DNA from 2 places in the Ruegeria sp. CDSA034 genome. Region 1 is predicted to be linked to the other one. Evidence: riboswitches for the same ligand, from Rfam matches in the RefSeq annotation. Region 1 holds a riboswitch; the other holds the start of a gene.

The links. A riboswitch is a leader RNA that binds a small molecule or an ion and turns the genes downstream of it on or off. The one in region 1 is predicted to bind thiamine pyrophosphate.
Region 2: linked by a shared signal. The riboswitch ahead of thiB (thiamine ABC transporter substrate binding subunit) and the one ahead of thiD (bifunctional hydroxymethylpyrimidine kinase/phosphomethylpyrimidine kinase) in region 1 are both predicted to bind thiamine pyrophosphate.

The regions. Positions count from the first base shown of each region.
Region 1 is NZ_JBXWQH010000012.1:55,414-62,193, reverse strand. Features, by position in the region: gene AC2FLJ_RS17455 (alpha-ketoglutarate-dependent dioxygenase AlkB family protein) at 1-307, opposite strand, end outside; gene dnaK (molecular chaperone DnaK) at 520-2,430, shown strand; gene dnaJ (molecular chaperone DnaJ) at 2,505-3,659, shown strand; TPP riboswitch at 3,789-3,894, shown strand; gene thiD (bifunctional hydroxymethylpyrimidine kinase/phosphomethylpyrimidine kinase) at 3,940-4,743, shown strand; gene AC2FLJ_RS17435 (FAD-dependent oxidoreductase) at 4,740-5,717, shown strand; gene thiS (sulfur carrier protein ThiS) at 5,701-5,895, shown strand; gene AC2FLJ_RS17425 (thiazole synthase) at 5,899-6,663, shown strand; gene AC2FLJ_RS17420 (thiamine phosphate synthase) at 6,660-6,780, shown strand, end outside.
Region 2 is NZ_JBXWQH010000007.1:4,112-10,891, forward strand. Features, by position in the region: gene AC2FLJ_RS12945 (adenylate/guanylate cyclase domain-containing protein) at 1-575, opposite strand, end outside; gene AC2FLJ_RS12950 (thiamine ABC transporter ATP-binding protein) at 678-1,370, opposite strand; gene AC2FLJ_RS12955 (thiamine/thiamine pyrophosphate ABC transporter permease ThiP) at 1,357-2,904, opposite strand; gene thiB (thiamine ABC transporter substrate binding subunit) at 2,880-3,860, opposite strand; TPP riboswitch at 3,894-3,999, opposite strand; gene AC2FLJ_RS12965 (ArsB/NhaD family transporter) at 4,138-5,502, opposite strand; gene AC2FLJ_RS12970 (CBS domain-containing protein) at 5,527-6,015, opposite strand; gene AC2FLJ_RS12975 (enoyl-CoA hydratase) at 6,334-6,780, opposite strand, start outside.

The DNA of each region.
Region 1 (6,780 bases):
AGCAATCCGGATCGCGTTGGGTACTGGCAAGCTTGCGCCAGATGCCCAGTATCGTATCAGGAATGTCGGGCCACACCATTCCTTTAGGGTGCTGCGCCTGATATCGGTAGCCCCCTTTGTCAGTGACCCAACCAAACGCTCCGGCTGAGGTCATGCGCACCGACATTTCCTTGCCCGAGGGCGTAACCGGCCGGAACAGCGGCGCCGATTTCAGAATCGGGCGCAACGCCTCAATCAGTTGCGTTTGTGCCGCAACGTCCAGATAGGCTTTTCTGATGTCAAATCCGCGCAAGTGCAGCCGCGCCATTGAAGATTCCCCAATCCTTGCCAAAACCTTGTCAAAAAGGCCGCAGATTCCCGAAAACCTGCCTTTTACACCGCTTGCAGGCCTCTGATCTCGCCCTTATATACGCCGGGACGCGCGATGGTGTAGTGCTGTTGCGCAAACCAGATCGGGACCGGATGCCATAACGGGTCCGGACCTCGCGACATCGCCTTGAAGAGAAAGGGATTGAACATATGGGAAAAGTAATCGGTATTGACCTCGGCACCACCAACTCGTGTGTGGCCATCATGGACGGCTCTCAGCCAAAGGTCATTGAAAACGCAGAAGGGGCGCGGACCACGCCCTCGATCGTCGCCTTCACCGAAGATGAGCGTCTGGTCGGTCAGCCTGCAAAACGTCAGGCGGTCACCAACCCCGACAACACGATCTTTGGCGTCAAGCGTCTGATCGGTCGTCGTGTGGATGATGCAGAAGTCCAGAAGGACAAGAAAATGGTGCCGTACGCCATCGTGGATGGCGGCAACGGTGACGCGTGGGTGGAAGCTCGCGGTGAAAAATACTCCCCAAGCCAGATTTCGGCCTTCACTCTGGGCAAGATGAAGGAAACCGCAGAAAGCTATCTGGGTGAAGAAGTTACGCAGGCGGTCATCACCGTTCCCGCGTATTTCAATGACGCTCAGCGTCAGGCGACCAAAGATGCAGGCAAAATCGCCGGTCTAGAAGTGCTGCGGATCATCAACGAACCGACAGCGGCTGCGCTGGCCTATGGTCTGGACAAAGAAGAAACCCAAACCATCGCGGTCTATGACCTTGGTGGTGGTACGTTCGACGTGACCATTCTGGAAATCGACGACGGGCTGTTCGAAGTCAAATCGACCAATGGCGACACCTTCCTGGGTGGTGAAGACTTTGACATGCGCATCGTCAACTACTTGGCGGATGAGTTCAAAAAGGAACACGGTGTCGATCTGTCCAGCGACAAGATGGCCCTGCAGCGTCTGAAAGAAGCCGCGGAAAAAGCCAAGATCGAACTGTCCTCGACCTCGCAGACCGAGATCAACCAGCCGTTCATCTCGATGGGCGCCAACGGTCAGCCGCTGCACATGGTCATGAAACTGACCCGTGCCAAGCTGGAATCGCTGGTCGGCGATCTGATCAAGAAGTCGATGAAACCCTGTCAGGCCGCATTGAAAGACGCGGGTCTGTCGGCAGGCGACATTGATGAGGTTGTTCTGGTCGGTGGTATGACCCGCATGCCGAAGGTGATCGAAGAGGTCACCAAATTCTTTGGCAAAGAACCGCACAAGGGTGTGAACCCGGACGAAGTTGTTGCCATGGGCGCCGCCATTCAGGCCGGTGTTCTGCAGGGTGACGTCAAAGACGTGGTTCTGCTGGACGTAACCCCGCTTTCGCTGGGTATCGAGACGCTTGGTGGCGTGTTCACTCGTCTTATCGACCGTAACACCACGATCCCGACGAAAAAATCTCAGGTCTTCTCGACCGCCGAAGACAACCAGAACGCTGTGACCATCCGCTGTTTCCAGGGTGAGCGCGAAATGGCTGCGGATAACAAGATCCTCGGTCAGTTCAACCTTGAAGATATCCCGCCCGCACCGCGCGGCATGCCTCAGATCGAGGTGACTTTTGACATCGACGCCAACGGCATTGTCTCGGTTTCGGCCAAGGACAAAGGCACCGGCAAAGAGCAGAAGATCACCATCCAGGCATCGGGTGGTCTGTCGGACGAAGATATCGACAAGATGGTCAAGGACGCCGAAGAGAACGCCGAGGCGGACAAGGAACGCCGCGAGTTGATCGAGGCGAAGAACCAGGCAGAAAGCCTCATCCACTCGACCGAGAAGTCGATGGAAGAGCATGCCGACAAGGTCGACCCGACCACTATCGAAGCCATCGAGCTGGCGATTGTCGCGCTGAAGGACGAGCTGGAAACCGAGAATGCCGACAAGATCAAGTCAGGCATTCAGAACGTGACCGAAGCCGCCATGAAGCTGGGCGAAGCCATCTACAAGGCGCAGTCTGAAGAGACCGAGGATGAGCCTGCGGCGGCGGATGCTGATCCGGCTGGTGAAGACGATATCGTCGATGCCGAATTCGAAGATCTTGACGACGAAAAGCGTAAGTAACGGGAAACCGGGCCAATTCGGGCCGGTCCGGTCACCGGGCCGGCCCGATTACGTTGCGGCAGAAGGAAATACTGATGTCAAAACGCGACTACTATGATGTGCTCGGCGTGTCCAAGGGCGCATCAGCGGACGAGATCAAGAAAGGTTTTCGCACGAAAGCCAAGGAATTGCATCCCGACCGTAACAAGGACAACCCGGATTCCGAGGCTCAGTTCAAAGAAGCGAACGAAGCTTACGACGTCTTGCGCGATGCCGAAAAAAAGGCCGCGTATGACCGTTTTGGTCATGCCGCGTTTGAAAACGGTATGGGCGGCGGTGGCCGTCCCGGCGGCGGATTTGGCGGACAGGGCGATTTCTCCAGTGCCTTCTCGGACGTGTTCGATGACCTGTTCGGCGATTTTATGGGTGGTCAGCGCGGTGCTACCGGGGGTGGTCGACGGGCCGCGCGCGGGTCAGACCTGCGTTACAACCTGCGTGTAAGCTTGGAAGAAGCATTCTCTGGCCTGCAAAAGACGATCAACGTGCCTGCTGCCGTGGCCTGCTCGGCCTGTGACGGCTCGGGTGCGGAAGGCGGGGTTGAGCCCACAACCTGCCCGACCTGTTCGGGCATGGGAAAAGTGCGGGCGCAACAGGGCTTTTTCACAGTTGAACGGTCGTGTCCGACTTGTTCGGGTCTGGGTCAAATTATCAAGAACCCCTGTAAATCATGCGGCGGCGCCGGGCGCGTCGAAAAAGAACGCGCGCTGTCGGTCAACATTCCGGCTGGTGTCGAAACCGGCACACGCATCCGTCTTGCGGGCGAAGGTGAGGCCGGGATGCGCGGTGGTCCTCCGGGCGACCTGTATATTTTTGTCGAAGTTTCGGACCACAAGCTGTTCGAGCGCGACAGCGTAAACCTGTATTGCCGCGTTCCGGTCAGCATGGCTAAGGCAGCGCTGGGCGGTTCGATCGAAGTGCCCACCATCGACGGTGGCCGTGGTCGCGTGCAAATTCCGGCTGGCAGTCAGTCAGGACGTCAGATGCGCTTGCGCAGCAAAGGCATGCCCGCCCTTCGCGGCGGTGGCGTTGGCGATATGTTCATCGAACTGGCCGTCGAAACCCCGGTCAATCTGACCAGCCGTCAAAAAGAGCTGCTGCGTGAGTTCGACGATCTGGGCGAAGATAACCATCCGGAATCAAAAAGCTTTTTCTCGTCCGTCAAGTCATTTTGGGACGGTATGAAGGGCTGAACCTGCACACCTGAACATCAAACAGAAGCCGGTCCGTTGAGGCCGGCTTTTGCATTTCATAAGTCCAGTTTGACCGTAATCTGCATCAAAATTGGCCCTTGATTCCCCCGCCATCCCCTGAGAGTGTCGCCCCAACCGTTGGGGTGCCCTGTTTGGGGGCTGAGAGGCGTGAACGCGCTAACCCATCGAACCTGATCCGGGCAATACCGGCGTAGGGAACGGTCTTATAGTGCTTAGACGTTTTCCATGCCCGTTGCCCATTTTGAACCGGAGCAACGACATGGCACCCATTGCCTTAACAATCGCAGGATCTGACAGCGGCGGAGGGGCCGGAATTCAGGCAGACCTCAAGGCCATGTCGGCGCTTGGCGTCTATGGTGCCAGTGTGATTACCGCAGTGACGGCGCAGAATACTCGCGCAGTTACGGCGGTGCATGGCATCCCTGTGGACGTCATTGCAGCCCAGATCGAGGCTATTCTGACCGACCTGGATGTTGGCGCGATCAAGATTGGAATGCTGGCGACCCCTCAGATAATCCAATGTGTCGCAGACAGTATCGCCGAATTTGACGGGCCGGTAGTTTTGGATCCGGTCATGATTGCGAAATCCGGCGATGCGTTGCTGGCAGAAGAGGCGGTGCAAACCCTGCGCGACGTATTGTTGCCACGCGCGACCGTGTTAACGCCAAACCTGCCCGAAGCAGCTTGTCTGCTGGGCTCTGAGTCTGCGGACAGCCTCGAACAGATGATCGCACAAGGGCAAGATCTGTGTGCACTTGGCGCTGGTGCGGTTCTGATGAAGGGCGGTCACGGCAAGGGTGACATCTGCCATGACATATTGATCTCACATTCGGGCGTGATTGCTCAGTTTCAAGCGCCGCGCCGACAGACCCGCAACACCCACGGAACCGGCTGCACCCTGTCCTCATCCATAGCGGCCGGGTTGGCTAAGGGCCTTTCGCTGCCCCAGGCCGTAGCGCAAGCACATGACTATCTGCAGGGCGCCATCGCTCAGGCCGATGCTTTAAACATCGGGCAAGGTCACGGACCTGTTCATCACTTCCATCAGGTTTGGCCCGCGTGACCGTCTGGTCGATCATAGGGGCAGGTGTGGCCGGGTTGGCCGTCGCGTCCGAACTTGTCGCGCGCGGGGCCAAGGTTCAGGTGTTCGATCCCGGCGGTGCACCGGGGCCGCATGGCTGCTCATGGTGCGCGGGCGGAATGTTGGCACCGTGGTGCGAGTATGAAAACGCGGAGGAACCTGTCCTGCGTCTGGGGCAATTGGCAATCGACTGGTGGGCCAAGCGAACTCAGGTCCACAGGCGCGGCACACTGGTTGTTGCCAACCCACGGGACCTGCCGGATCTACGTCGTTTCGCCCGCAGAACTGAGGGGTTTTCCGAAGTTGATACCGGCGAAATTGCCCAATTAGAGCCTTATCTTCACGGTTTCGGAAAGGGTCTCTACTTTGATGCCGAGGCCCATTTGAACCCGCGTCAGGCCTTGTTGGATCTGTCACACCAGCTTCAGGATCACGGTGTTGAATTCCATCATGCGCGCGCGCCGACGGAATTGGACAACGCCATTGATTGCCGTGGTCTACACGCGCGCGAATACCTGCAGGACTTGCGCGGCGTGAAGGGTGAGATGCTGGTGATCCGGTGCCCAGACGTGACACTGACCCGGCCTATACGCCTGCTTCATCCACGCGTGCCGCTGTATATCGTTCCACGCGGCGACGGCGTCTACATGCTGGGCGCAACAATGATCGAATCCGAGGACAGCAGCCGAATTACCGCACGCTCGATGCTTGAGTTGCTGAGCGCAGCCTACGCCCTGAACCCCGCCTTTGGTGAGGCTGAAGTGTTGGAAATCGGTGTCGATCTGCGCCCCGCTTTCCCCGACAACCTGCCGCGTATTCGACGACTGGGACCGACAATCTACGCCAACGGCCTCTACCGCCACGGCTACCTGCTGGCCCCTGCACTGGCAAAGGGCGTGGCTGACCTGGCGTTGGACAACAAACATTCGGAGATGGTTGATGAAGATCGTACTTAATGGCGAGATGCGCGAGGTGCAGGCCGGAACTCTTGCCGATCTTTTGCAGGAATGTGGGTTTTCGGGCCGGGTGGCGACGGCTGTGAACGAGGGTTTTGTGCCCTCAAGCTTGCGCAAAGCTCGCAATATCAAGGATGGCGATCGGATCGAAGTCGTCGCCCCGATGCAGGGGGGCTGAACGATGAAGACGTTCTATGGCACACCTCTGTCGAACCCGTTGATGCTGGGCACAGCGCAATATTCAAGCCCTGCAATCTTGGAACAGGCATTTCGGGACAGCGGGGCCGGGGTGGCCACCGTATCTTTGCGACGCGAAGCAGGCGCAGGACAAACCTTTTGGCAGATGGTCCGCGATCTGAGCGTTCTTGTCCTGCCCAACACAGCAGGTTGCCATACGGTGAAAGAGGCTGTGACCACCGCTCATATGGCGCGAGAGGTGTTTGACACCAAATGGATCAAGCTGGAACTGATCGGGCATACCGACAGCCTGCAGCCCGACGTGTTCCAATTAGTCGAGGCCGCGCGCATTCTGAGCGAAGACGGGTTCGAGGTGTTTCCGTACACCACGGACGACCTGATCGTGGGTGAGCGCCTTTTGGCGGCAGGGTGTGAAGTTCTGATGCCTTGGGGGGCCCCGATTGGTTCGGGCCGCGGTCTGAACAACGAATACGCCCTGCGCGCAATGCGCGCTGAGTTTCCCGAAATACCACTGGTGATTGACGCTGGTATCGGCCTGCCCAGCCACGCCGCACATGCGATGGAGCTTGGGTATGATGCCGTTCTGCTGAACACCGCGGTGGCACGGGCCGGCGATCCCGCCGCAATGGCCAAGGCGATGAAGCTGGCCATCGAGGCCGGGCGATTGGCCTATCAGGCCGACCCGATCGAAGCGCGCGATATGGCCGAACCCTCGACCCCTGTTATTGGAAAGGCGTTTTTGTCATGAACCTCGACCGGTTTTATCCAATCTTCGACCATTCCGACTGGCTGCGCCGGATGCTGCCCTTGGGCGTGAAGCTGGTTCAGCTCCGGATCAAGGACCAGCCGGACAAGGTCGTACGCG
Region 2 (6,780 bases), on a different contig from region 1:
AGAAAAATACCGTCTTTATAGGCAGGTACAGTCGCTGAGATATGTGTCCGGCCCTGGTCAAAGAAGGGTTCGTTCCAGACCAAACCATCATAGCCTTTAACATCTTTAAGATACTGAAGCGTGCCTGCAGCCGGAGGCTCGTATGACGTTATTAAACGTGGCCCCTCAACATCCGTGATATGTGTTGAAATGAACAGACTGCCGTCAGGATACACGATGGCAAGATCTGTCAGATATGGGACCGAAGCCACCACGCCTTTGAAGTAGGCTTTCAGAAAATCGGTGTCGTGCAGATCGACTTCACCCGTGCTTGCGTCTTCTTGTAGGGATTGCGCCAGTTCCTCGATCGGTGTCGTCAGGCTAAAGATATCGTCTTCGATGGATTCGACGATCATCGCGGCAGACGTATTCAACAGTTCCGTCGTGTTCTGAAAATTGGCATAAGTCGAAACCAACAGAACTGCGCCAGCCGATATTGCCACCAGTCCGCCAATGGTCAGCGCCAGCAGAGTAGAAATCCGGATTTTTAACCTTGTCTGGCGGTTGCTTTGCGCCCGGGCGCTTTTGTCGATCACGCCAGTGTGCTGCGTATGCTTGTCTTCGTTGACCATCTTTGAACGATATTTAGCTTGGCGACCCGTTACAACGTCTCGTTGACGTCTGAGACGGGATCGCCGCTAGCCAAGATACGCACGCAGGCTTGGCGGCGGGTTGTCAAAGAGTTCCGTTGTCTGAACGGGGGCATGCACCGTTTCGTCTGTAACAAGTACGGTTTGGTCGGCAATACGGCGTGCATCCTGCGGATCGTGGCTGACCATCAACAGGGTCGTTTGGGTTTCGGCCACCAGATCGGCCACCAAATCCAGCATCTCGGCTTTCAAGGCTGGCCCAAGGGCGGCAAACGGTTCGTCCAAAAGCAACAGTTCGCGCCGCTGCACAAGTACGCGGGCCAGGGCAACCCGGCTTTGCTGTCCTCCGGACAGTTCCGAGGGTTTGCGCGCGCCCATACCATGCAAAGAAACCCGGCCCAGAGCGGACTGAACCTGTGCACCCTCGTCTGCGGACAACCGACCGTTTGGGCGCAGGCCCAGGGCGATGTTTTGTTCAGCCGTCAGATGCGGAAACAGGTTTCCGTCTTGAAACAGCATCGCCATAGGGCGCTTGCCGGGATGCAAGTTGGAAATCTGCTGACCACCCCAAAAGATCTGACCCTTTTTCAGATCCCGAAATCCAGCGATAGTCTCCAACAATGTGGACTTGCCCGCCCCGGACGGGCCGACAATGGCAATGCTGTTGCCAACCTCGATCTGGATATCGGCGTTTAGGGTGAAATTCCCGTTTTCAATCACGCAGTCGTCAAGCTTCAGCATGCCAGCGCCCTCCTCGGTCCAATAGCCAGAATGCGCCCATGGACAGCAGCAACAGCAGTAATGCCCCGCCGGCAGCAGCCTGCATCTGATAGGCACCCATCAAGCGGTAGATTTGCAAGGGCAGGGTCGCGATCTGCGGATCGGCGAACAGAGCGATCACACCCAGATCACCCATTGACAGAGCCGCCCCAAGACCAGCGGCGAACCCAATCTGCGGACGCATGCGCGGTAGCAAGATGCGCGTGAAAAACGTCCATTTTGTCATATCCAATGAAAGCGCGAGACGTCCGTGCCTGGCGGTTATGTCGCGCGCGGCGGGGACCAGAATGCGTAAAGCAAAGGGCAGGGCCATCGCAGCATTTACCAAAGCAGTGACAGGCAGAGCCAATGTCGTCGGGTTTGCCAAAGGCCGGATTAAGATGAACAGGCCCGTACCGATGACCAATGGTGATGCCGCCAAACCCAAAATGCCACTGAGTTCCACAAGCCCGTACCGGCCGCTCGCGACGGCGGTGGCCATAGGCAAAGCTAGCAATAGTAGGACTGCAGTACTTGCCGCAGCAACAAGGACCGAGATCAGCGCAGCCCGAAAAACGATTGCGGGCAAGTCAAACAACCCGGCAACTCCCGAAATTACGACCGATGCTAAAGGCAGTAGCAAAAAGACGGCCGCTGCGACGATCCAGAATACATCTATCGTCGGCGCACCCCCATCCCAGCGGCGCAAGGCGCGATCGAGACCTGTTCCAAAACCGTCCCCGCGCGAAAACTTCAGCGCCACCAAAGCGGTCGCAGCTGTCAGGGCAAGTTGCAGGGCGGATAACAGGGCGGCGCGACCCAAGTCGAAATCGTAGGTAAAAGCCTGATAGATTGCCAGTTCGATTGTTGTAGCCCGTGGCCCTCCGCCCAAGGTCAGGGCGACGGCGAAGCTGGTCAGGCAGATGGCGAAGATTACCGCCAGAACCCCGGGCAGGGTCCGTTTGAGCATGGGCATCTCGATCAGTCGAAACATGGCCATACCATTGCAGCCCAGTTGTGCGGCCATGCGAAACCGTTCTGCCGGAATTTCCTGCCAGGCTTGCAACACAAGGCGTGTGGCCAGGGGTAGGTTGAAGAAAACATGCGCCAGTACGACCCCATGCAAGCCGTAGATGCGTATGGGCGGCAGGCCGAAAATGCCAAGGAAGTCCGAGATCCATCCCGACCGGCCAAAGACTTGCAGCAGACCCAGAATGGCAACGATGACCGGCAGGATGAAGGGCGCACCCAAAAGCGCAATTAAAGCCCGTCGGCCGGGGAACCTCCGACGTGCCAAAGCCCGCGCAACCGGCACGGCCAACACCACGCTGAACAATGCGGACAGCGTGGCCTGGGTCAGCGTGAAGCGCAGCGCAGCCCAGTCAGCGGGACTGAACCCGCCGCTGGTTTCAGCACGCAGTGCAACCGCCGTAAGAGTGCCCAGGATTAGCGCGGCGACCAGAGCTGCCGCACCGATACCGGGCCATGGGCTTACTGGCTGAGCGCGTTCTGCCATTCTGCCAGGGCCTGATCCCGCACGGCGGCGGCTTCATCGGGGGAGAACAGCAGCGACTTTGCCGGCACTGTCAGGGTGTCGAACCCTGCAGGCAAACCTTCTGCCGGGGTTACGGCCGGGTACATCCAGTTGGTTGTCGGTATAATTTGCTGGAACGCATCCGAGACCATGAACTGCAAAAACTGATCCGCCAATTCGGCCTGATCCGTCGCGGCCAGCTTTGCCGCAACCTCAACTTGCAGATAGTTGCCCTCGTCAAAAGCGGACGCAGCCTTGCTGCCATCGTCCTCGGCAATCAGGTGATAGGCCGGAGATGTCGTATAGCTGAGAACCATGTCCGACTCGCCCTCAAGGAACAGGCCGTACGCTTCGGACCAGCCTTTTGTGACCGTCACGATATTGTCGGAAAGACCAGTCCAGATTTCGGGTGCATCATCACCATACGCCGCTTTAACCCACATCAGCAGACCCAGACCGGGCGTGGACGAGCGAGGGTCCTGGATGATGATTTTGGTGTCGCTGTCCGCCAGCTCCCGGAAGTTCGCAGGCGCGGTCGCATCCGCTTTGTGAACGAAGGCGAAGTAGCCCCAGTCATACGGTGTGAACGTGTCATCGGTCCATTCGATCGGCAGCGCGAAGTCGGCAGAAACGGAATTGGGCGCAAACAGGCCGGTTTCCCGGGCCGCTGCAATCAGGTTGGTATCCAGACCAAGCACGACGTCGGCGTCAGAGTTTTCACCCTCAAGCCGGACACGCGACAAAAGTGCGGCACCATCTTCGACGCCCACGAGGTTCAGCTCGCAGTCGCAGACCGCTTCAAAAGCTTCTTTGACCTGCGGGCCGGGGCCCCAGTCGGATACAAAGCTGTCATAGGTGTAAACGGTAAGCTGAGGCTTGTCGGCGGCGATGGCCGTAGTTGCACTCAGAAGTCCCGCAGCAATTAGCAGATGTTTCATGTCATCCTCCATTGCGGCGAGAGGGTAAGGATGGATGAAACCGAAACCCTTCCCTCCGCCGGTTCTAGCCGGTTCAGGTTCTACGGGTTCGCTTTATAAGCATCTCAGCGCGGCAGGCCGTGCTCCCCGAGGTGAGGCCGTCACTAGGGGGGATTGGCCAGAAAGACAACAAAATTCGGTGCCTCAGAGCGGTGCGTGTCGTATGCGGGCAAGTAAACCTGTCCGGCGTCCGACGCCCTTTGAACCTGTATTGCGTTTGGTTCAAAGGGCCATAGGGTCAGAAGTAACGCAGCCAAATATAAACGTTCGCGATCATCAGGGTCAGGATCATGATCGGGAATGCAATTTTGGCGAAGGCGATGAAGCCGATGGGCTGCTTGGCCTTTTCCGCAAAAGCAGCCACCGTAAGGTTGGCGCTTGCCCCCAACAATGTGCCGTTGCCGCCCAGACAGGCCCCAAGCGCCAGCGACCACCAAAGGGGTTCAATCGCGTCTTCGCCGCCAAATGTATCCGCGGTGGATTCGATCAGAGGGATCATCGTTGCCACAAACGGGATGTTGTCCAGAATGGCCGACAGGATGCCAGAGGCCCAGAAGATGAAGAACGCGGTCCACATCATGTCGCCTTGGGTCAGCTCCAGCACTTTCTCACCAAAGAATGCCAAGAGGCCAACATGTTCAACACCGGCAACAATGACGAACAGCCCACCGAAGAAAAAGATTGTGACCCATTCAACTTCACCAAAAATGTGGTGAACCGACTCGGATTGTTCTTCACCGCTTTGGTGGCCATAGGCCAGCAGCATCAACAGGCCTGCACCGGCTAACGCTGACGTACCCGGCTGAATGCCGTAGCTGTGTCCCAGCGTGAACCCCAGCAAAACCAGAGCCAAAACGGCCAGAGACTTGATCATCAAAACAACATCAGTAACCGCTTCGGATTCGTTGAACCCCATAATCCGATCGCTGGCCGATTTCGGAATGCGGGCAAGTTCCTTGCGGTTCATAAGGTAAATGATGCCGGTCAGGACAACCAGACATATGGCCGAGATAGGCGCCAGGTTCACCACGAAATCGTTGAAGCTCAGCCCTGCGGCCGAGCCAATGATGATGTTGGGCGGGTCACCAATCAGCGTCGCTGTTCCGCCCACATTCGAGGCCAGGATCTCGGCGACAAAGAACGGGAACACACGCGTTTCCAGGGCTTCAGTGATCAGCAGCGTAATCGGGGCGATCAGCAAAACGGTCGTTACGTTGTCCAGCAGGGCCGAGAACACCGCCGTAATCAGCGTCAGCATGATGAGGATGCCGGTTGGATTGGCTTTCACCGCTTTTGCGGCCTTGATCGCTACGTATTGGAACAATCCGCATTTGCTGGTGATCCCCACGATGACCATCATGCCGATAAGCAGTGCCAGAGTGTTGGCGTCCACACCCGCCACGGCCTGTTCCTGATTGATGATGCCAAACAGGACCATCAGGGACGCGCCTAGCATCGTCAAAATGGCGCGGTTGACCTTTTCTGTGATCAGGACCGCATAAACCAAAATCAGAATTCCGGTCGCGATCCAAAGCGGATCAATGCCCAATAGTTGTGGAACAGAGAGAGCGGCCTCTCCGTGTGACGTCGAATGCGTAGCCAAGGTTTTAGTCCGGTTTGTATAGGGTTAGCTGAGTGCGCGATCCAAAAGCGAGTTAGCGCTTACGGTGCCAACAAAACGGTTGGTTTCGGGCTCAACAAGGATCACGTGCCGTTTGTATTTGTAGATCAGGAAGATACCTTCCATCACTGGCGTGTCGGGTGCAGCAACGGGGATGTTCGAGGGCCTCGACATGTTGTCGCGAACCTTTTCGGTCTTCAGTCGCTCCATCTGTTGTTCGAAATCTTCCCGCGTCAGGTTCATGAAGCTGAGCGAGTCGATCGCGACGCGCGACGCATCATCATTCAGACCGATTGTCGCCGCTTTCGGCAGGATCAGTTTCAGCAGCGTTGGGGCAGTAAAGACACCAACATACGTTCCGTCTTCGGCCACGACAGGCAGAAACCGTGCCCGGCTGCCTCTGATGATGTTGAAAGCCGTGGCGATGCTTTCATCCGGCAGAATGGTCTTTTGTACCTCAGGCGGTACCATCACGTCATAGCAGGTTAGGCCCATGCTTTTCCTCTGACTTCACGCGGCTATCGGGTGAAACGCCATCCAACAGCCACAGGGCACGCCCTTTTTCGGCTTGTTAAAGCGTGTCAGGGCGAATCAAAATTTGTTGATGCGCACTGATTCCATTGCCGGGCGGAATTGACCAGCCCGGTAATGAAATTAAGTCGATATCCTTCTGTTATTCGCCATGTAGGCCAATAACAGAAGGTTGGTTTCAGCTTGGGTTTGCGTCAGCGGCGTTTTGTGCCTCAGCTTGCGTTTCCGAAACAACCGGTTTTGCCTTCGAAGCGTGGAAAGCCGTAATAGCTCAAGCGCGGGTCAGCTGTAATTCGGTGCGCGTTTTTGCAGTTTGGCCGCAACGCTTTCGGCGAAGTCCGGGGATTGTAGCTGCGCGGCAAAAATCTTGATTTCCGCGGCCATGTGTCCGGCCACTTCGTCACGCTGATTGCGGATCAGGGCCTTTGACTGTTTGAGCGCTACCGGGGATGAGGCTGCAATGGCTTTGGCGATCTCCTGGACTTCGTTCATCAACTCATCGTCGGCAAAGACGCGCGCGACCAACCCGTGGTTCAGGGCCTCGGATGCCGTCAGAACCCGCCCCGCCAGCAAGACGTCATTGGCGACAGCCATACCGAGGGACGCTGGCAACAACATCGAAGAACCGGCCTCGGGCACAAGACCCAGTTGGACAAATGGAGCGCTGAATGTAGCGCTGTTCGCGGAATAGACCAGATCGCAGTGCAGCAGCATGGTCAGGCCAACACC